DNA from 3 places in the Oceanospirillum sp. genome. Region 2 is predicted to be linked to each of the others. Evidence: predicted binding sites of a transcription regulator. Region 2 holds the regulator's gene; each other region holds the start of a gene.
The links. The regulator PhoB, encoded in region 2, activates phosphate uptake and scavenging genes when phosphate is short. The targets are predictions, from matches to a motif close to TGTCATANNNNTGTCANA.
Positions count from the first base shown of each region.

Region 1: AC4GL5_RS03910 (TIGR00153 family protein) is a predicted target of PhoB. The motif match lies at 6,390-6,407, and genes of this name have one in related genera.
Region 3: phbB (acetoacetyl-CoA reductase) is a predicted target of PhoB. The motif match lies at 1,367-1,384, and genes of this name have one in related genera.

Region 1 covers NZ_CEYNZH010000005.1:79,775-87,599, reverse strand. Annotated here, with positions in the region: gene ilvD (dihydroxy-acid dehydratase) at 1-1,062, opposite strand, end outside; gene ald (alanine dehydrogenase) at 1,388-2,503, shown strand; gene argA (amino-acid N-acetyltransferase) at 2,619-3,983, opposite strand; gene AC4GL5_RS03915 (inorganic phosphate transporter) at 4,260-5,525, opposite strand; gene AC4GL5_RS03910 (TIGR00153 family protein) at 5,573-6,247, opposite strand; gene AC4GL5_RS03905 (CYTH domain-containing protein) at 6,587-7,825, shown strand, end outside.
Region 2 covers NZ_CEYNZH010000001.1:171,699-179,523, reverse strand. Annotated here, with positions in the region: gene phoR (phosphate regulon sensor histidine kinase PhoR) at 1-924, opposite strand, end outside; gene phoB (phosphate regulon transcriptional regulator PhoB) at 1,034-1,723, opposite strand; gene ubiA (4-hydroxybenzoate octaprenyltransferase) at 1,866-2,741, opposite strand; gene AC4GL5_RS00805 (chorismate--pyruvate lyase family protein) at 2,793-3,362, opposite strand; gene AC4GL5_RS00800 (HU family DNA-binding protein) at 3,503-3,778, shown strand; gene AC4GL5_RS00795 (HDOD domain-containing protein) at 3,899-5,260, opposite strand; gene recG (ATP-dependent DNA helicase RecG) at 5,410-7,542, opposite strand; gene AC4GL5_RS00785 (SDR family oxidoreductase) at 7,745-7,825, shown strand, end outside.
Region 3 covers NZ_CEYNZH010000012.1:62,976-70,800, reverse strand. Annotated here, with positions in the region: gene AC4GL5_RS07840 (inositol monophosphatase family protein) at 1-721, opposite strand, end outside; tRNA gene AC4GL5_RS07835 (tRNA-Met) at 1,111-1,187, opposite strand; gene phbB (acetoacetyl-CoA reductase) at 1,442-2,179, shown strand; gene minC (septum site-determining protein MinC) at 2,304-2,999, shown strand; gene minD (septum site-determining protein MinD) at 3,078-3,890, shown strand; gene minE (cell division topological specificity factor MinE) at 3,887-4,147, shown strand; gene sbcB (exodeoxyribonuclease I) at 4,233-5,675, shown strand; gene AC4GL5_RS07805 (methylated-DNA--[protein]-cysteine S-methyltransferase) at 5,770-6,267, opposite strand; gene AC4GL5_RS07800 (GGDEF domain-containing protein) at 6,309-7,097, opposite strand; gene AC4GL5_RS07795 (2OG-Fe(II) oxygenase) at 7,487-7,825, shown strand, end outside.

The sequences.
Region 1 (7,825 bases), on a different contig from region 2:
CATGGTATCGCTGTGAACCGTTGGCGTGTCGGTGTGCAGTTTACCGGCACGATCCAGCTCACCCAGAATACCCATGATGCCACCGGCACGGTGTACATCTTCGATATGGTACTGCTGGGTATTCGGTGCCACTTTACACAGCTGAGGCACGACACGGGACATGCGGTCGATATCCTTCATGGTGAAGTCGATTTCCGCTTCCTGAGCGATCGCCAGCAGGTGAAGAATAGTGTTAGTGGAACCGCCCATGGCGATATCCAGCGCGATCGCATTCTCGAAGGCTTTAAAGCCCACAGAACGCGGCAGAACGCGCTCATTGTCCTGCTCATAATATTCACGGGCCATCTCAACAATACGATGACCAGCGCGCTTGAACAGCTGCTCACGATCCGCATGAGTCGCCACGACGGTACCATTACCCGGCAGTGCCAGGCCCAGCGCTTCCGCCAGACAGTTCATGGAGTTAGCGGTGAACATACCGGAGCAGGAGCCACAGGTCGGACACGCGGAACGCTCAACCGCATCAACCATCTCGTCCGACGCGGTCGGATCAGCCGCCAGAACCATGGCATCTACCAGATCCAGCTTGTGCTCAGCCAGCTTGGTTTTACCGGCTTCCATCGGGCCACCGGAAACAAAGATCACCGGAATGTTCAGACGCATCGCGGCCATCAGCATCCCTGGGGTGATCTTGTCACAGTTGGAGATACACACCATGGCATCGGCGCAGTGCGCGTTCACCATGTACTCCACTGAGTCCGCAATAATGTCACGGGATGGCAGGGAATAGAGCATGCCATCATGCCCCATCGCGATACCGTCATCGATCGCAATGGTGTTGAATTCTTTGGCAACGCCGCCAGCCTCTTCAATCTGACGGGCGACCAACTGGCCCATATCTTTCAGGTGTACGTGGCCCGGTACAAACTGGGTGAAGGAGTTCACAACCGCGATAATCGGCTTCTGAAAGTCATCATCTTTCATACCGGTTGCGCGCCACAGGGCACGGGCGCCAGCCATATTACGGCCTGCGGTGGAGGTCTTGGAACGATACACGGGCATGGGTAGTCCTCAGCAGCTTGGTGCGGGTAAAAGCCTTGTCAAAACAGGGGCTTTACCCTTCTTTATCGATTAACTCTTGCAACCCACTTTTTTACCATTGTGACGCCAGTATGGCTAGGCATGGAGCAAGGAAAACACCCTTAAAACAGAAATTTTCACTGCGAAGCCTGTTCTATACTGGCGGTAACAGGCCGTTTTCATTGGATTTTACTGACAACCCTTGTTTTACAGGCAATACGCCAGAACATCCTTTATTAGACCTAGGTTTTCTTTTAAGTCAGGTGAGTTGTAAACACCCTGAAGCAAAGCGTACAAGGAGCACACTATGCTTATCGGCGTACCGAAAGAGATTAAAAATCAGGAATATCGTGTCGGCATGACACCCGCCGGCGTCAGCGAACTTACCCGGGCCGGACATCAGGTGATGGTTGAACATAATGCCGGCGAGGCGATCGGCTTTCCCGACAGCGACTATCAAACAGCGGGAGCCAGTATCGAGACGGATGTGACCGCTCTGTTCGATAAAGCCGATATGATCGTCAAAGTAAAAGAGCCGCAACCGGTTGAATACGCCCGCCTTAAAGAGGGGCAACTGCTGTTTACCTACCTGCATCTGGCACCGGACCCCGAGCAAACCAAAGGCCTGATCAAATCCGGCTGCACCGCTATCGCCTATGAAACCGTCACCGATGCACATGGGGGCCTGCCGTTGCTGGCCCCCATGAGTGAAGTGGCCGGTAAACTGTCCGTTCAGGCAGGTGCCCGCTGTCTGGAAAAATCCATGGGTGGCCGAGGCGTTCTGCTGGGCGGCGTACCGGGTGTTGAACCGGGTCATGTGACTGTCATCGGCGGTGGCGTGGTGGGTGAAAATGCCGCCCGCATGGCGATGGGCTTAGGCGCAGAAGTCACCATTCTGGATCGCTCTATTCCCCGTCTGCGCGAACTGGAAGCCCGTTATGGCGGTCGCCTGAAAACACTGTATTCCACGCAGGAAGGGGTACTCGACTGCATCCGCCGAAGTGACCTGGTAGTGGGTGCGGTGCTGATTCCAGGGGCTGCAGCACCTAAGCTGATCACCCGGGAGATGCTGAAAGAGATGCCAAAAGGCAGTGTGCTGGTGGATGTGGCCATTGATCAGGGTGGCTGCTTTGAAACCAGTCGGGCAACAACCCATGATGACCCTGTGTTTATCGAAGAAGATATTGTGCACTACTGCGTTGCCAATATGCCGGGGGCGGTTGCGCGCACCTCAACGCTGGCACTGACCAACGCCACCCTGCCTTTCGTGATCGCACTGGCAAACAAGGGTTGGCAAGATGCAATAAAAGACGATAACCACTTGATGAATGGGCTAAATATTCATGCAGGACAAGTCACAAACCGCGCGGTAGCTGAAGCTCTGGACTATGCTTATGTTAATCCGACTGATTTAGTCGGGTGATACAGGTCTTTTGCTTGGCTGCTCTTGCAGCAAATAAGGCGGGTAGCTCTCAAATTATTTGATGAGAGCACCCGCCTTTTTTTGAGCCGTGGTCTAAACGATCAACCAAGAACACTTACAGTGTTTTAACAAACACTTTGGAGTTACGCTGCCAGTTGTAGAGTTCCTGACGGGCTCTTGGGAGCGCATCCACATCCGCCGGTTCAAAGCCCCGTTCGCGGAACCAGTGTGCGGTATGCGTCGTCAAAACAAACAAGCGCTCCAGCCCGATGCGATTCGCACGCTTCTCGATATGCTGCAGGATAAGATCGCCACGTTGACCACCCTGATACTGACTGTGAACCGCAACGCAGGCCAGCTCACCGATACCATCCTCAACAAAGGGGTAAAGTGCGGCACAGCCGATCATCATGCCGTCCAACTCGACCACGGTAAACAGATCAACCTCATTCTCTAAGCGCTCACGGGAACGACGCACAAGCACACCCTGCTCTTCAAGAGGACGGATCAGTTCCAGAATACCGCCAACATCTTCAATAGTGGCGTCCCGAACCTGTTCATACAGCTCCTGGGTGATCATGGTGCCGCCGCCATTACGGGTGAACAGTTCTTCGATCAGAGCGCCATCCTGCTGATAACTGATCAGGTGAGCGCGATTAACCCCAAAGCGACTGGTCTGCCAGACCGCATGAAGACCTGCATACTCTGTCGAGGTTTCATCCAGAACTTCCAAACGACGTCCCGCTTCACGGGGCGGCATGACACGGATCACCTCTCCGGTATCATCCAATAATCCCTGTGCCTCACCGAAAACAATCAGCTTATCCGCTTTAAGCTCTATAGCAGCCCGGGTTGCCACCTCTTCAACACTCAGAGAAAACACCTCTCCGGTCAGTGAAAAGCCAAGGGGCGGCAGCAGCACAATGGCACCATCGTCCAGCTGGCGGTTTATCGCCTCACAATCGACCTTTCGCACCTGACCGGTATGGCCAAAGTCCTTACCATCAATAACCCCAATCGGACGCGCTGTAATCATGTTACCCGTGGCCACACGCAGAGAAGCACCATGCATCGGGGAGTTTGGCAACCCCATGGACAAACGCGACTGTATGTCGATACCGGCAGAGCCCGCCGCATCCTTAACCGCTTCAAGCACCTCATTCGTAATGACCGGTCTTGTTCCCACGAACTCCAGCGGCAAACGTCGTCGCTCCAGTCGCTCCATAATCTGAGGGCGGGCACCATAAGCCAACACCAGACGTACACCCAGACTGTTCAGCAGGGCAAGGTCATTGATGATATTGGAAAAATTAGAGTGCTGAATACCCTGCCCATCCAACAGAACCACAAAGGTTCTGCCCCGGTGAGCATTGATGTAGGGCGATGAATTACGAAAGCTGCGCACATAGTCACTCGTGGCCTGAAAACAGTCACGGGTAGATTGCGCGCAGTCGTTTGTCTTTAGGTTACTTGAGTTCAAGATAAATCCCGGCAGATCAGTGGTTAAATGGCTCTCCGGCCCAAACAGGGCTTTAAAGACAGAAAAACCCGCATCGCTTCAACCGAATAACAGCTAAGCATGCGAGCCTGAAAAAAATGTTTCAAATTCAGCAGACTGAATCTCAGTCTGATTCCTGATTGTAGTCGCGCGGCCATCAGGAGAAAAGAGACAAGGCACAGTTAAAAGCGCGGCGCCCAAAAACAACAATGGCCGCGAAAGCGACCATTGTTAAGAACACAAGCAGATTGTTCCGGCTTAACTGAAAATCCCCTTCAGTACAAAGAAGAACAGAATCGATAGTGCCGCACCCGCTGGCAAGGTGATAATCCAGGACATAAAGATCGTCTTAACGATATTCATATTCAGAGCGGCCATACCTCGAGCCAGACCCACACCCAGAACCGCACCAACCAGCGTATGTGTGGTGGAGATTGGCAGACCGGTACCGGAAGCGATTACAACCGTCGTTGCCGCAGCCAATGTTGCTGCAAAGCCACGGCTTGGCGTCAGTTCAGTGATGTTAGTACCCACGGTTGCGATAACCTTGTGACCGTACATGATCAGACCAGCCACAATACCACCGCCACCCAGCAGCAGAATCCACGCAGGCATAACCGATTTACCCGCAACCACACCTCCGCTTTCAACAACTGCGACAACCGCTGCCAGAGGGCCAACCGCATTGGCAACATCGTTAGACCCATGGGCAAATGCCATAGCGCAGGCGGTGAACATCATCAGAACGCCAAATACTTTCTCAACGCTGGAGAAGTGAAACTCTTTATCTGCCGTTTCATCACGTTTGATGGATTTCAGCATCCAGACGCCAATAAACAGTACACCAATACCGATAGCCACCGACCAAAGCGCAGCCTGAGCAAATGACAGGTGTAAGCCGACATGCTTCAGACCTTTCAGCAGCGTCACCATGGCGATGATGAAACCCACCAGGAACATATAGAAAGGCACGTAGCGTTTGGCGTTAGCAAACGGATCGTCTTTTTCCAGAATCAGCCCCTGAACACTGCGGAAGAGCATAAAGGCGATAGTACCGGCCAGCAGCGGGGAGACCACCCAGCTTGCAGCGATCTTACCGACTTTACCCCAGCTGACAGCATCCATGGAGATGCCCACAGCGGCGAAACCAACAATAGCCCCCACAATAGAGTGAGTAGTAGATACCGGCCAACCGAAGTGTGTGGCCACCAGCAGCCAGATACCGGCAGCCAGCAGAGAAGCCAGCATACCGTATACCAGCAGTTCCGGGGTTCCGGCGAGCAGTCCCGGATCGATAATGCCTTTACGGATGGTGGCAGTTACTTCACCACCGGCCAGATAGGCACCGGCAAATTCAAACAGGATCGCGATCACAATGGCTTGCTTAATGGTAATCGCTTTAGAGCCAACAGAGGTTCCCATGGCATTTGCCACGTCGTTGGCGCCTACACCCCAAGCCATAAAGAAACCAAACACACAGGCCAGGATAATAAAGACATCGGCGTACTGAGCTAGAATCGACATAAAATAACCATTTGTTGTCAGATATAAGGTGGTTACTACCGGCGTTATTATTTCGCCAGCAAAATTTGTAAACGGCTGCCGACACGCTCAGCGCGGTCTGACACATCACCAATCCAATCGATAATCTTGTACATAAAGATCACATCAACCGGAGGCAGCTCGGTTTCAAGACTGAACAACTGAGCACGCAGACCAACCTGCAATTTGTCAGCCTCATGTTCACAAACATCAATCTCACCGATCATCTTCTTAACCAGTTCAGACTCATGACGACCAAAACCGGTCTCAATCAACTCATCAATCTCATGCAAAGCGCGGGTCGCATGTTCCGCAGCCTTCACTGTCATCTCAACATAAGCCACCATACTGTCAGCAAGACCAGCCGGTATCTTCATCTTTCGGCCCAGCATAATGCCGGCAATATCTTTGGTTTTGTTGGCGATCTTGTCCTGAACGGTCAGCAGTTCAAGCAGATCGGAACGAGGCACAGGCATAAATAAACTATCCGGCATATTGGTACGGATTGCTGTTTTCATATCATCAGCTTCGTTCTCCAGAACAGCGATCCGTTGCTGTAGCTTTTCAGCCTGTTCCCAATCTTCTGCCAACACTGCCTGAAAAAACGGAATCAACTGCTCTGCACAATTGAACGATTTGGACATATGATCCTGCATAGGACCAAAGGGTGAGCGCCCAAAGAGCTTGGAAAATGGATTACTCATGTGGGTTTCTGCCTTGGAGTATGAATTTGCGCGAAAGTATAAGAGCTGTTTTTCGCCATGTCATAAAAAAATCCCAGTTTTGTCATCTTTTGTTGACCCAACTGTCATGATTTTTTGATACACGCAATTTATATGTCGGTTATATGACAGCTTTATTACAGAGCGCTGGGATGCCGACATTTTTTATTACGAAACCGGAAGCACGATATTCTGCCGCATCATATTGCCGCTGCACTCTGGTATTAGGCTGGTATACTCGGCAGATGCTTCATATCCTGCAGTGATTGTTCATTTGACAGATGGCAGGGTTCACCAAATTACCACCCCCAAGAGGACGCCATGGCCAAGGAAATTGAACTCAAACTGACGATACCTGCTCAGGCTGGCATCATTTTACGTCAGCATCCGGTGCTGGGACAGGCAACCAGCTTTGATACCAAGGCGTTGAAAAATATCTATTTCGACACTCCGGATCTGATGCTGAATCAATCCAGGGTAGCTCTACGAATCCGAAAAGCCGGCGACCAGTACATTCAAACATTGAAAACCAGTGGCAGCGGTAGCGGTGGTTTGCATGAACGCGGTGAATGGGAATGGGAACTGAGCAAGCCCGAGCTGGATCTTAGCCTGATCGACACCGACTGCTGGCCTGCGTCGCTGAATGCAGAGCAGCTGAAAGAAACCCTGCAGCCAGCTTTCGAAACGAACTTTACCCGCCAGCGCTGGATGCTGAATATCAGCCATGAAAACCTTCAGGCCGAGATCGAACTCGTACACGATCAGGGCGAAGTGATCGCTCAGGGTAAAAAAGACCCGATCAGTGAAATTGAGCTGGAACTGAAATCCGGAGATGCCGATCTGCTGTTTCTGGTAGCCCACGACCTTTCAGATGAAGTGCCTCTATTGGTCAGCAATATCAGCAAAGCACAACGTGGTTTTCGGCTTTTTGCCCCTGAAAAAGCGGGACTGTCTCCGTCGCGCATTCCCGCCTTTGATGATGTCCAGGGACTGATTCGAACCGCGCAAAGCGAACTGGATCAGTTTATAGCACTCCGGGAACAGCTGGCCTTTAATCGAAATTGGGCACTACTGAATAAGCTTTATGACAGTCTGCGTCAGCTGCGTTGGTGCCTCCTCCACCTGAGTCGCCAGACAAATATTCCCGAAACACTGTATTACCCGACGGCACTGAGATACAAGATGCGTATGCTCAGCTATTCACTGGAATATCTGGCGACCCTGCATCAGCAGAAAACCAGCTGGGAACGACTGGAAAACTGCCCGAATGCACTCAGAAACTGTGCTGATTTTTCCGCTTTAAACGAAAACTATCAACGCCTTATGACAGCGCCCTGGGTTGGCCAGACCCTGCTGGAAGTGATGCAGTGGCTCTATCTGCTGAAACGGGAATTACCGCAAACGCCTTTCACTGACAAAGAAACGGTTTTTCAGTCGTTGCTAAGCCGGGTTCATCTGCCCCGCTACCCAACAGACAAGGTTCTCTGGTTGCGTCAGCAAGCACCACTGCTCCATCTGGATCGCTGGATTCATTACCAGTATCCGGTCCCCTCCCTCGGG
Region 2 (7,825 bases):
GTGCAGGTCGATCCGGATAACGTGCTCTTTATCGCCGCTGAGTAACTCGGCATCCTGGCGGATGCTCTCCAGCATAACGCCAATTTCAATATGTTGTTGCTGACCTTCGATATCGGTGGTTTCCAGTCGGGAAAGTAGCAGAAGGTCATTGATAATATTCTGCATGCGCCGGGACTGTTGCTGCATCTGGTTGGTCGCGCGTCCCCAGCGTGGTGGTAACTGATCACTGTAATCGGCAAAGGTTTCCAGATAGCCGTTGATCACCGTCAGAGGGGTTCTCAGCTCGTGAGATACATTGGCAACGAAGTCTTTGCGCATCTGTTCCAGGCGATAAAGGCGGGTGATATTACGCACCAGCATCAGTCGCTCATTGCGGCCGAAAATGGTGATCTGGTACTCCAGCATCAGGTTATCATCCATGGGTGAAGTCAGTACCAGAGGGTCCTGATAATCCTGCTTGTCGTAATAACTGATAAAGCGTGGATCCCGCAGTAAGTTGGTTAAGGCCTGACCTTTATCTGAGGGCGAGCGAAAACCGAGCAGACCCTCGGCGGCACGGTTCCACCATTCCAGACAGCCGTGCTGGTCAATCATGACAACGGCATCACGCAGCGCACCACTGGAGCGTTGTACTTTGTTGATAATTTCTGTCAGACGCTGTTGTTGTTGCTGGTAGCGACGCTGATGGCGATACATCTTGTCGAAGAGGTATCCCCAGATGCCCCAGCTTTCCGGTGGCTCTTCATTGGCATTGTGTTCCAGCCAGTAGTCGAGGCGTTGTAAAAAGCGCAGTGCGAAAACAATGTAGATTCCCATCACGGATGTCAGCGCCCAGGCGATAGAGCCTGAAAGCCAGCCAATGACCGCTGCAAACAAGGCGATGTAAACGATCCGTGTGAGTTCAGCTTGCCAGATTGGAGTCACAAGCGATTACCTTACTTCTTGCCCGTGGAAGCTGAACCATTGGGAAAACGGCCTGATCCGCAGTGACAGATCAGGCCGTTTCAGTGTTCAGCAGTTGATTGCTCTGGTATCAGACCTTAACGGAAAAACGATAACCTGTCCCGCGTACCGTCTGAATCAGTTGTTCATGTTTATCCCCCAGTGCTTTACGCAGGCGACGGATATGAACATCGACGGTCCGTTCTTCAACATACACGTTACCGCCCCATACCTGATCCAACAGCTGGTTACGGGTGTACGCCCGTTCCTGGTGAGTCATAAAGAACTGCAGCAGACGGAACTCTGTCGGGCCGATCTCCAGTGGTTCGCCATCGGAGGTGACGCGGTGGCTGGCCGGATCCAGAATCAGGCCATCCACATTAACCGGGTCTTCAATACCTTTAGGCGTAGTCCGGCGCAGAACAGCTTTTAAGCGGGCAACCAGTTCCCGTGGAGAAAAGGGCTTGGTGATGTAATCATCTGCCCCGGCTTCCAGCCCCTGAACTTTGTTATCTTCTTCACCTTTGGCGGTTAGCATGATTACCGGTGTTTCCGCGGTGACCGGGTCGCGTTTCAGGCGGCGGGCCAGTTCGACACCACTGGTTCCGGGCATCATCCAGTCCAGAAGAATAAGGTCCGGGCGTTTGTCGATTACCATCGCATGGGCCTGCTGAGCATTTTCTGCTTCCAGACAGGTGTAGTCTGCCATCTCAAGGGCAACCGCGATCATTTCCCTGATCGGGGCTTCGTCATCTACAATCAGGACGGTTTTTCCTGTCATTTCCGTGTTCCCGTCTAAGTCGGTTATGTCATCAGTAATACCGTTATTACAGCGAGTAAATATGACAATAAGATGACATGATGACGTTTGTGTGAACTTCTTGCGGATACCGGCAGCTGAACTCTGATTCGTCAGATGCGGGTTACTTCAGAGCATAGTCCAGAATAATGCCCAGCAAAATAAGCATCCCAACCCAGTGATTGTTCAGAAAGGCTTTAAAACAAGCTTCTCTTTTGCGGTGGAACGTCAGTTTTGCCTGATAGACAAACAGCGCAATAGCAGCGGTAAGCCCGGTATAAAACCAAGGCCCCAACCCTTTTTCGGCGGCAACAATCAGCAGCGCGATAACGGCCAGCAGCTGCAGTAACGCAATAATGTGCCGGTCCAGTTCGCCGAACAGAATGGCGGTGGATTTGACTCCGATTTTGACATCATCGTTACGATCGACCATGGCATATTGAGTGTCGTAAGCGACGGTCCAGAGCATTTTGGCGGTGAACAGTAGCCAGGCTTCAACCGGAACGCTATTGGTCTGCGCGGCATAGGCCATGGGAATGGCCCAGGAGAACGCGGCCCCCAGTACAACCTGTGGCAGATGGGTATAGCGTTTCATAAAGGGATACATAAAAGCGAGCATGATCCCGCCTAAAGACAGTAGAATCGTCAGCGGGTTGGTCATCAGAACTAACCCGAATGAGATCAGTCCCAGCACAATAAAGAGTGCTATCGCCTCTTTCGCAGTGACGTCGCCTGTAGCCAACGGTCGTGCTTTGGTGCGTTCCACATGACCATCGATTTTTCGATCGGCAAAGTCGTTAATGACGCAGCCTGCAGCCCGCATGCTGTAAACACCCAGAACAAAAATCACCAGAACGTCCCAATCCGGTACGCCTTCTGCCGCGATCCAGAGCGCCCACAGGGTTGGCCAGAGCAGCAGATAGGTACCGATGGGGCGGTCGATCCGCATCAGTTTGATGTAATGGGGAAACTGCTGCTGAATAAAGGCAATGGATGACATCAGAAGATTCCTCAGCTTGTGCTTGGGCAATATCAGTAAATTACGGGGCAATCAGCGAGTCAGGTGCAGATAATCGCGGAACGGCTCCAGAAACAGTTCAGTAACCAACAGTGGTGCCTGACCAATTGCAAAGGTTGAGCGTCTGCCCCAGATAAAAGGCGCACAGAAATCAGGATGGCTCCGGGTGATCTCCTGAGAGGTGCGTCGGGTGTGGGCATTCTTGAACAGTACGCTACCCAAAGAGCGGTTGCCGAGCAACATCAGGTGACGATTACCCTGATTCAGCGTCGACAGCGGAATAACCGTACGGGCGAATACCCAGGGCTGGTTAACGCCATGGAGTATCACTTGCCGCACCAGTGCATGCTCCTGAGGCCCTATGCCCAGTACTTTGCATTCATTCAGTGCAGGCTTTAACAGACGCTGCTGTAAAAGCTGAACACGGAATTGCTGGTCGCTGATCTGAGTCAGGCGTTTTGTCAGTGAAGTGCTGTCTGTGAGCCAGTCAAGCCACGCCATATCCGGTTGCGCTTTTCCCGGTGTATGGGGACGCGTCCAGTTGAGTTGTTCCCATTCCGGGCGGGATGCTGCCCGCAGAGATGTCAGTTGCTGTGGATCCAACACATGCCTCTTTATTCCATCTTTTGAAGGTGTGGAATTCTATCACAGACCGGGAAAAAACCTTTGCATCCCGCATGGCAGGCTGATTAAATGTTTGCGGTCTTATACGGATTAAACAGCAATAATAAAGAGGATAACGCATGCGTAAGCCTGAACTGGCAGCAGCCATCGCGGAAAAAGCGGAGCTGTCTAAAGATAAAGCGAATGAAGTTCTGAATGCGATGTTGGATGAGATCACTGGTGCGGTAGCCAAAGGTGATTCTGTATCTCTGATCGGTTTCGGTACTTTCTCTGTACGAGAGCGTAGTGCTCGTAAGGGTAAAAACCCTCAGACTGGTGAGCCGATGGATATTCCGGCAAGCAAGACGGTTGGCTTCAAAGTTGGTAAGAAACTGAAAGATGCTGTTGACTGCTAAGCCATAGAGTTAATAAAAAAACCCGCAATGCATAACACTGCGGGTTTTTTTATATCTGATGTGAGGTTGATTGCCCTGCCCCCCTGAAAAGCAGAGTCTTGCAGGTTCAATCGCTTCGTCCTATTTGCTGGCTTTTTCCAGCATTTCCGCCAGAGTATTGAGCTCTTCGTTGAAGCTGCTGATATCGGCAACGGCTTCTTCGATTTTGGATCTTTCCAGATGCAAACGGCTCAATACGGTTTCCGGTAACTTGCCAAGCCGGACCTCTCCATCACTTTGTACCAACTGGTTTACAATATAGAGCAGGTTCGCATACTCATGATGCAGGCCTTCGTAAGAGGCGTTGTGCAGGTGACGGATTGCACTGCAAACCTCATCCGGAATCCCCCAGGTCTGAAACAGGAAGCTGCCAATCTGCTCTCTTGTAATACCGAACAGAAAGCGTTCGATATACATTGCAGGTACGTGAGGATTGGCTTCCTGATAGCGGCAGTAAAGCGAGAAATACGGTGGAAACACCTCTGCAATAATCAGATAACCAAAGTTATTCACCAGCCCGGACAGGTAACTCAGACCGACAAAAGGCCGGTGTGCTGCGGGTATCTGTTTTACTAATCGCTCCATCAGCATCGCTTTCATTACGGCTTCGCGCCAGTAGTTGCGGTAGCCGAAAACACCATCGCTGGGCATTTTGATATTCTTACCCATCGACAAACCCAGCGAGAGGTTCATGGTCAGGTCAAAACCCAGTACCCGAATCACGGCATCTTCAATAGAGCGAATTTGTCCGGGCAGGCCGTAATAGGGCGAGTTTGCCCAACTGATCACCTGTGATGCCAGGCTTGGATCAGACTCCACAATAGATGCCAGTTCTTCTGCTCCGGCGTTCTCATCAGCCCGTAACATAATGATGTTATGGGCACTTAGCGGCAGGGGTGGAATTTCGATGCTTTCCGCCAGGCGAGTACGAATGCGGCGGGATGTGATGGTTTCTACGGCCGCCTTAATTTCCATCTCATCCTGATCAACAGCGGTCAAATTCGGACGAATTGATACCAGAGGGATCGCAAACTGCTCAATACGTGAACAGTTACTGAAGGCTTCGATCAGCGCTTTATACTCATCGCTGGAAAACTCCAGCAGCCAAGCCGGGTCACCGGATTCGGTAAAGACGGTCTCGTTATCGAAGCAGCGGGCATCCACAACCAGATCGTAGTCGATTGCTTCAGGTATCGCCGGGACGGATTGTATTTTCTTGCGTTTCAGAAGGGCGTGTTTGGCATCCGGAGAGATGGCACGATAGTTCTGATAGAGCTTCATATCCAGCAGGCAGTGTGCCGGAAAAGCAAACAGATGGCGAACACCATCAGGATCTTCCAGAACCGAGGATCGAACCAGCTGCTTGGCTGTGGCCCGGTTACGTGGAACCAGTCGGCTTTTGATGAGCTGAGGAAAGTCTTCCGATGAAACGGACTGAGACATACTCTCCTTAAGGGACTGAACTAATCCTTGAAGGGACATGGTGAACTCCAACTAAAAACTCCTGTAATTATACCTACTATGCCTTACAGCACGATATATGAACATGATTTAAAACATGTATTTTCAATGGGTTAATCAATAATTCAGGATTAAACCTGAGCGTATTGCTCTGCCCCTCCCAGCCAACGTTCAACCAAGGGACTCAGGTTCTCAGGGTAGTGCTGAATCAGCTGATTTGCTGCATTATTGACTTCATTGAGCAGGTACTGGTCCCGAACCAGATCGGCAATTTTCATCTGAGCCAAGCCTGTTTGCCGGGTTCCGAGTACTTCCCCTGGCCCCCGTAGCTCAAGATCTTTTTCAGCAATCTTAAAGCCGTCCTGTGTTTCCCGCATCACAGCAACACGGGCTTTACCATTTTTTGATAAAGGCGTGTGATAAAGCAGAACACAATAGCTTTGCTGATCTCCACGACCCACACGACCCCGCAGCTGGTGCAATTGGGACAGGCCCAGACGTTCCGGGTTCTCAATCACCATTAACGTGGCATTGGGTACATCAACGCCGACTTCAATAACGGTTGTGGCGACCAGAAGTTGCAGTTCATTCGCTTTAAACCGGGCCATAATATCGGCTTTTTCCTGGGCCTTCATACGTCCGTGAACCAGGCCGACATTGAGTCCCTGAAGACGTGTTTGCAGGTCCTCAAAAGTGGATTCAGCCGCCTGACATTGCAGCGCTTCAGAATCTTCAATCAAAGTGCAGACCCAGTAAGCCTGTTTACCCTGATAGCAGGCTGCAGCGATACGCTGAATAATCTCATCCCGACGGGTATCGGCCAGAGCAACCGTCTCAATCGGTGTTCGCCCGGGTGGTAGCTCATCGATAACCGACGTATCCAGGTCTGCATAAGCACTCATCGCCAGTGTTCGGGGGATCGGTGTGGCGGTCATAATCAGCTGGTGGGGATATAAATCGCCCTGTTGTCCTTTTTCACGCAGGCTAAGCCTTTGATGTACCCCGAACCTGTGTTGTTCATCGACGATAATAAGTCCGAGTTTTTCAAAAATGACACTCTCCTGAAACAGTGCATGGGTGCCCACAACCATAGGGGCTCCTCCTGCGATCTGCTCCAGCTGAGTCTGACGGGCTTTGCCTTTTAATTTGCCTGCCATCCAGGCGACATTAATGCCCAATGGTGCAAACCATTGAGTGAAGTTATTAAAGTGTTGTTCAGCAAGGATCTCAGTGGGTGCCATTACCGCAACCTGAAAACCAGCCTCAATGGCCTGAAGCGCAGCCATCGCAGCCACCAGTGTTTTTCCGGCGCCGACATCACCCTGAACAAGCCGTAGCATGGGGCTGCCCTGCTGGATATCCTGCCGTATCTCTTCTATTACCCGGTTTTGAGCCCCAGTGAGAGGAAACGGGAGCTGATTCAGCAGTTGCTGACTGAGCATTCCCGTGCTGTGGAACACCGGGGCTGTGTGGTGCTTGTGTTGCTGCCGCAGCTTTAGCAGGCTGAGTTGTTGGGCGATCAGTTCTTCCAGGATCAGCCGATGCTGACTGGGGTGTTTGTAGTCCTTCAGATCATAAACCGGTGCATCCGGTGGCGGTTCATGCAACAGCAGTAGGGATTCTTTGAGCGATGGCAGATTAGGAAACAAGCTTTGGGGGAGCCAATCAATGACCTCAGCCTGCTTCAGCTCCTGGAGGGCAAGATGAATCAGCTGGCGCAGTCGGTTCTGGGTCAGTCCCTCCGTCAGGGGGTAAATAGGCGTCAGATGATCATCCATCTCAAGGGGCTGATCCTGCGCCACCAGCCGATATTCCGGATGGTACAGCTCAAGACCACTGGCGCCCGGTCGGGCTTCGCCATAACAACGAACCAGGGCCCCCTTCTGAAACTGATTTTTCTGTGCCATATTGAAATGAAAGAAACGTAACGTGATGCTGCCTGTGCCGTCGGAAAGGCGCACCACTAATGCTCTGCGACGACCTTTCGTGACATCTGCCAGAGCAACCTGCCCGACAATGACAACCTCGTCTCCACGACGAACGGACCCCATGGGAGTGACCCGTGTCCGGTCCTGATACCGTAAAGGGAGATGGAACAGCAGATCTTCGACAGAATGAATCCTCAGTTTGGCCAGTTTTTCTGCTAATGCGGCACCAACACCCTTCAGTACTGTGACCGGCTGTGAGAGCTGATCTGAGCCCAGTCCTGTTTTTTTAACAACAGGGTTGGCTACAGTTTTTATAGCGGTTGATGTGGTTGGCATATTCTGTCCATCTGCTGGGTGAGGCGATATTTATCCGGTAGTTACCTGGCACGCTTTGCTTGTATTATGGTCAGACCTATCAGGGAGACAGGTTAACGTTGGTTGCTATAACCTCAGAAAAAGATGGCAAAGGATGCGTGCTGGCCTATCTGTCAGACGCCGGTTTAATCAGATAATAGAGATTCCCGGGGAGAGAAGAAAGATGAGTGCTCAGGAGATTTTGATCGTAGGATGCGGTGATATTGGCAGTCGTACTGCCCGTCGACTGCTTACACAGAACCAT
Region 3 (7,825 bases), on a different contig from region 2:
GATGGCCCGCCAGAGCTCCCGCCTGAAGGGCAATCAGCCGGGCAGCGGCAAAATCCCACGGTGAAACCGTCTCGTAGTACCCATCTAACCGCCCCGCCGCCACATAACAGATATCGATAGCGGCAGATCCCATACGGCGGATATCCTGACAGTTATTCAGCACCTGATGCAGGCGCGGCAACAGCGTTGGAATCAGAGTCTTGTCGTACGGAAAACCGGTGGCAATCAGAGCTTTCTTCAGCTCGGTGGTTGTACTGACCTGAATCTCTTCTCCGTTGAGTTGGGCGGGCTCGCCTGCGACGGCTGTGAACATCTCATCAAGAAAAGGGTTATAGACCACACCGACTTTCACCTCACCCTGTTCAGCAAAGGCGATGGATATCGCAACCTGCTGCAATCCATGGGCGTAATTTACGGTGCCATCAATGGGGTCGATGATCCAGATGGACCGCTTCAGCGTTTCAGTATCCGAGTAATCCGGTGACGACTCTTCCGAGAGAATACCGTGATCAGGAAAAGACAGCTGTAACAGCGCACGAATCATCTGGTCCGATTTCAGGTCGGCACTGGTCACCAGCTCGTGACCCTCTTTGTAATCCTGCGAGAAGCTTTGCTCCTCTCGGGACCTTCGAATCAGATCACCAGCCTGACGGGCGATGGCAACAGCCTGGCTCAGATATTGCTGTAACTCAGAAGGCTGACTCGCGTTAGATGTTTCCACAATAATGCTCCATCTGCTGGCTTTCGTGTTGTGCGATACAAAGACTCTGCTAACACTGACGCTAATATTAAGTAAATCGCAATAAGACCTAAAGACCGTAAGCTGACAATACTGACAGGAAACAATCAGTTAGCTCAATTATAAGGCTCGATATGCTGCGCTGCATGGTGACCAATCGGTCATATTGTCTTGTCGCAGCAGGATAGGTTTGATAGCGTACCGGGCCAGTAACGCCATAATATTGCGAAGGTTATTCCATTGTTGCGTGCCAGATTAGGGAACGGATAAGCACAATGAGAACCAAAGGAGTGCAGAGGGGAGCGAATGAGGATGTCAAAATTCAGGCATAAAAAAAGCCAGACTCCGAAGAATCTGGCTTTCTCTGAATTTGGTAGCGGGGGCCGGATTTGAACCGACGACCTTCGGGTTATGAGCCCGACGAGCTACCAGGCTGCTCCACCCCGCATCAGATGCAGTGCATTATAGAGCTAAATAACTGAATGTCAAAAGTTTTTACGCCAAAAACCAAAATAAACAATTAAAAGGCGTATTTTGACGATCACATATGGATTTTGCCCATCCGGGCGCAATGCTGACTTAGCTGTCGGTTTGAGGCCCGGATAGTTCGGCAAAACCCTGTTTTGCTGTCACGGTCTTGTCACCGTGTATCCGTAAAACAGGGAATGCGAGAGCGACATCTACAAGCAGAGGGAATGTAAGATGAGTAAAAAGATCGCCTTAGTAACAGGAGGTACCGGAGGTATCGGTACCGCAATTTGCCGTAGTCTGGCCAATGATGGCTATCAGGTTGTGGCGGCCTCGACTAACCAGGAAAAAGCACAGGCTTGGAAGGAATCCGAAAAAGCCGCTGGTTATGACGTCGAGACCGTTCACATCGACGTCGGTGACTTTGAATCCTGTCAGCAGGGCTGCAAGCAAGTTGCTGAAACCATGGGGCCCATTGCGGTGTTGGTTAACAACGCCGGTATCACCCGTGATGGTTTCATGAAGAAGATGAGTTGGGATCAGTGGCATCAGGTACTGCAAACCAACCTGGACAGTGTTTTCAATATGAGCAAAGCCTGTCTCGATAATATGCTGGAAATGAAGTTTGGCCGCATCATCAATATCTCTTCGATTAATGGTCAGAAGGGTCAGATGGGGCAAACCAACTATTCAGCTGCCAAAGCCGGTATGCACGGCTTTACCAAAGCGCTGGCTCAGGAAACCGCCCGAAAAGGAATCACCGTCAACACCATCTCTCCAGGCTATATCGCCACCGATATGATTATGAAAATCGACGAACCGATTCGTAATCAGATTATGGAAGGCATCCCGGTGGGGCGTTTCGGTAAACCGGAAGAGATTGCGCGAACCGTTTCTTTTCTCGCCGCTGAAGACGGTGGCTTTATCACAGGTGCCAATTTAGCTGTTAATGGCGGTCAGCACATGTGTTAACCGCCTGATCCGATGAAAAGCCGGCACCTGCCGGCTTTTTTTGCATCTGTTACCGGATCATCCTGTATAATTATCTTAGTTCACATCTTTTTAAATATTTAACGGCAAATTCAGTGAGTTTTCTGTGCGACCAAATCAGCGGGAACAACAGGCGGCATTTCAGTTTAAAGGGGGTAATCTGACAATTACCACTCTGGAGCTGATGACAACAGACTGTTTAAAAATCGAACAGGAATTAAGCCGTCAGACTCAAAAAGCACCGGCATTTTTCCGTCAAACTCCGGTTCTGCTCTCTTTTGATCAATTGGAAGAACGCCCGATTGCTCTGGAGATGATCGTTGATGCTTGTAAGAGAAACGGCCTGATTCCTATCGCAGTACGCTGTGCTCAGGAAGGGATTAAAAAGTCCGCCTGGGCTTTAGGATTGGGCTGGTTTCCACCGTTAACCGAACGTCGCCTGAAAGAGGTCGAGAAAGAAAAGGGCTGTATTCAACGCCTGCCGACCCGCTTTGTTCGTGGCACCGTTCGCTCTGGTCAGCAGATTTACGCCAGCTGCGCTGATCTGGTCATCATTGGCGCTGTCAATGAGGGGGCTGAAGTGATTGCCGATGGTAATATTCAGATCTGGGGCACACTCCGTGGCCGGGCGATCGCGGGAGCACAGGGCGATACAGAAGCGAAAGTACTCTGTCAGCAGCTCAGAGCGGAACTGGTATCCATTGCCGGTGTCTTTCAGACGTTTGACACCTGTGAATGGCCGAAAAAGAGTGAACGGCCGATTGAACTGCATTTAGAAGATCAGAGCCTTGTTATCCTCTGATCTCAACCTTATTTAACACTGCTTAATAGAACCGATATCTGATGGAAATAAAAAATAATATTAAAGGGGGAAGGACCCGTGGCTAAGGTAGTCGTGGTAACGTCCGGAAAAGGTGGTGTTGGTAAAACCACCAGCTGCGCATCAATCGGAACCGCTCTGGCCATGCAGGGTCATCGCACGGTTCTGATCGATTTTGACGTGGGCCTTCGTAATCTGGACCTGGTGATGGGCTGTGAGCGTCGGGTCGTTTATGATCTGATCAACGTCACCACAGGTGAGGCCAAACTCAGCCAGGCGCTAATCAAAGATAAGCGTTTGGATGGTCTGTTTATGCTACCTGCGTCTCAGACCCGGGATAAAGATGCACTGACCTACGAAGGGGTTGGAGATGTCATCGACGCTCTCAAAGAAGAGTTCGATTTTATTATCTGTGACTCCCCTGCGGGCATTGAGCGCGGTGCTGTTATGGCAATGTATTATGCGGATGAAGCGATTGTAGTCAGTAATCCTGAGGTCTCCTCGGTACGGGATTCTGACCGCATTATTGGTTTGCTGGATTCCAAGACCCGCCGAGCAGAGCAAGGGGAGTCTGTTAAGGCGCATCTTTTGATTACCCGATATGACCCCGAACGCGTTGAGCACTCCGATATGATGTCGGTTCAGGATATTGAAGAGATTCTGGCGATTCCGGTTGTGGGTGTTATTCCTGAGTCACCAGCCGTTCTGCGCGCATCGAATCAGGGGATTCCTGTGGTGCACGATAGTGACAGCGATGCCGGGCAAGCCTATAGTGACACGGTTGCCCGCTTCCTGGGTGAAGAGCTACCAATGCGATTTACAGAGCTTGAAAGAAAAGGGTTGTTCAGCCGGATGTTTGGAGGTCGGCGATGAAGCGTTTGCGTAATTTTTTCCAAAAAGACAGTTGTCAGTCAGCGGATGTTGCCCGGGAACGACTAAAAGTAATGATTTCTCAGGATCGTATGCAGCGAAACCAGCCTGATTTTCTGCCTCGCCTGCAAAGAGAACTGGTTGAAGTCATTCGTCGCTACACCCAATCCGAGCAGGATGAGATTCAGGTAAGCTATCACAGCCTGCCGCAACGTTCTCAGATTGAATTAAATGTATCCTGGCCACGTAACCTGCCCTGATTCAACAACAGAATCTCAGCTCCGGCAGAGTCGGAGCTGATCAGGTTACAGGCAACAGGCCCTGATAAAAGTAAGGACCTGAACCTTGAGTTCTCAGCCCACATTGTTCTGGCACGATTATGAAAGTTTTGGTGCCGATCCCCGCCGCGATCGTCCCTCACAATTCGCCGGTATTCGCACCGACCTGGATCTGAATGAAATAGCAGAGCCGGTTGAATGGTTCTGCCAGCCTGCAGATGATTTTTTGCCTCATCCTGATGCCTGCCTGATTACAGGCATTACGCCACAGGATGCACAGCGAAACGGTATCCCTGAGGCAGAGTTTATAGCCAATATTCATCATGAACTGAGTCAGCCCAACACCTGTGCTCTGGGTTATAACTCACTGCGTTTTGATGATGAGATGACCCGTCATACCCTATACCGTAACTTCTATGATGCTTACGGGCGTGAATGGCAGAACGGCAATTCCCGCTGGGATCTGATCGATGTGGTACGCACCGCCTATGCCCTTCGGCCTGAGGGCATCGAATGGCCATTAAACGACCAGGGCTTACCCAGTTTTAAGCTGGAACATCTGACAGCGGCTAATGGTATTGCCCACGAAGGGGCTCACGATGCGGTTTCTGATGTTCGGGCAACGATTGCTATGGCGCGCCTGATCCGGGACAAACAACCCAAGCTGTATCAGCACCTGTTTGATCTGCGTAACAAACACAAAGTATCTGATCAGCTGGATCTGGTAAGCCGCAAGCCGGTATTGCATATTTCCGGCATGTTTGGTGCTGCCCGGGGCAATGCCGCTGTTGTTGTGCCATTAGCGCAGCATCCGACTAATAAGAACGGCGTTATCTGTTATGACCTGATGGCGGATCCCTCAGAGCTTGGCGGCCTGTCCGCCGAAGAGATTCAGCGTCGTGTCTTTACCGCTCAGAGCGAGCTCGATCAGCCCCGTATTCCTCTTAAGGTTATCCACATTAACCGCTGCCCTGTGGTGCTGCCGGTCAGCATGGTGGATGGAAACGTTGAAGCCCGTACCGGCATCAGCCTGGATACCTGCCGAGGGCACTGGAAGGTGCTGGCTGGATTGGGCGATCTGACTGCGAAACTGCAGGCGGTATTTAGTGCACCTGAGTTTGAAGGCGGTTCTGATGACCCGGATCTGATGCTTTATGGTGGCGGCTTCTTTGGTCATCATGATAAAGATCAGATGGAGATGATTCGGGAGACACCGGCAGAGTCGCTTCATGAGCTTCAGCCAACGTTTCAGGATCCTCGTCTGGAACAGATGTTTTTCCGCTACAAAGCCCGTAACTACAAGGATTGGCTAACCGGTGAAGAACAACAGCAGTGGGATGAGTACCGCTGGCAACGGATCAATGATCCGGCAGTCAGCAGCCTGACACCAGAGCAGTTCAATCAGCGTCTGGTGGAACTGAGCCAGACTGAACTCTCACCGCGGGACCAGAATATTCTGGAAGATGTGGTGCTGTATGTAGAGTCTTTGGTACCGTCGCACCTGTTTTAATCGGTCGCCTCAGAACGGATGTTCTCCGAGGTCGTCAATGATCCTTTTGACGACCTCGAAGGAATGGCTAAACACAGCCAGTAAAACCGTAACGCTAGACAACGGCCCCCTCCAGCACTAACAATTGGCGTTTACGGGCCACACCCCACCGATAACCCGACAGATCTCCGTTTTTCCGCACGACCCGATGACAGGGAATAAGCAACGCCAGCTGATTCGCACCACAGGCACTGGCTACAGCCCGCACAGCACTGGGCATGCCCAGCCTCTCAGCCAGCTGGCTGTAACTCAGGGTTTCACCATAGGGTATTTGCTGCAACATCTGCCAGACCTGCTGCTGAAAAGCGGTTCCGGCCAGATTCAGTGGCAGTTCCGGGAAAGGGGTTTTGTTGACCAGCGCAGAACAGATCTGCGCAAGATATGGCGTCAGATGATCAGACTCTTGCCAGTGCTGATCCGGAAAAGCGGCCTGTGCCGCCTTCATCAAGGACTCAGAAGCATCACCGATATACAGCAAAGACAAACCGGCTCCTGCCTTCTGCTCAGCAAGCATCAGATAACCTAATGACGATTCTGCGAATTGATAGAACATAGAAGCTCCTGACAATGAGTGTCGGAGCAGTAAGGCTGCACTTAAGCAGACTGAACCTGACAACGACCGTTAGCTTTAGCTTTATAGAGGTAGGTGTCAGCGGTAATGATACCTTCCTGCAAGCTACCATCCTGCGCCACCTTAACGACACCCGCGCTAAGGCTGGTGTTTATTTTACGCCCCAGCACAACCAAAGGCTGACCGGTCAGCAAGCTATTCAGGTATTGCAGCTGCTCAATTAACTCATCTTCTTTCATGCTGGATAGCAGGGCGAACTCCTCGCCACCCATGCGCGCCAGCAGCGCTTCAGGCTCAAAGTGATCGGACAGCATTCGGGCGATATGGACCAGAACATGGTCACCAATATCGTGACCATAACGGTCATTGACCTGCTTAAAGAAGTCCAGATCAATGATCACCAGTGTCTGAGATTCAAGCTCAAGACGACGAACGCCTTCTTCAAAAAAGGCGCGGCGATTAGACAGTCCCGTCAGAGTATCCGTGTTAGCCTGAAGGCGAAGATCATGTTCCAGTGAACGACGGCGATGAACCTCACGTTCAAGAATAGAATGCTCTTCAGCAAGGGCTTTAAACAAACGATAGTTAGGAAGTGTAATCAGAGCCGTGATGGACAAAGGCGTCAGTACCGGTAAAGCAAGGGCAACCGGAATATTAAAAGCCCCCGGATTCCAGACCAGATAGAAACCATAACAAAGTACGGTTGAGAAAAGTGTCGGCCAAACTGTTGCCCGCAAAAGATAACTCACCAGTCCTCGCTGGACAGTGCGTCGTGCTTTCTCGATCAGTAGCGCTCGGTTACCACTTGGCATATCGCCGCCTTATACCTGTTTTTATTAGTGCAGCATTATTCATCAATCCGCCCAAGGATGCATCCCTGCATCGGGTAAATGTAGTTCTAAGTCACATTTTTCTTGTATCTTTATCTTTACTAATTAAGTGCTTTTCCAGGTTGATAGACATCAAGCAAAAATGTTTCGTGATCAACCAATATTTCTGGTCATTTTCATACCAGAGCACTGAAACAGGCTATTATCATTAGATAATAAAATAAGTAGCGGGAAAAATAATACAACGTGAACGAACTATCTTCTATTTAACAGGATTCTGACGACTTCCCCACCCTACCGACATAAGGTATAAGCCATGCTGGTGGAGCATTAAGTCATAACTCCGCACCGACTTTTGCTACGAGGCCCCGATGAAACCTATCCTGAACCCACAGTTGGAAAATGAAGCACAGACGGCATCTCTGATCAGTGTCTACGATATTGACCAGATCTGCTCTGCGCTCTACCAGAATGGCTGGGGCGTCATTGAAAATTTTCTCAGCGAACCTTTTGTCGATCTTTTAAAGAGTGACCTTCTGGCACTGGATGAACAGGAAAAGTTCCATAAGGCAGGCATTGGCCGAGAGCTGGATTTTGTCCGCCGGGAGGATATTCGCTCAGACCGCATCTGCTGGCTGGACAATATTAATGAGACTCAGAATCTCTTTATGCAGATGCTCGATCAGCTGATGACCGCTGTAAACCGCCGA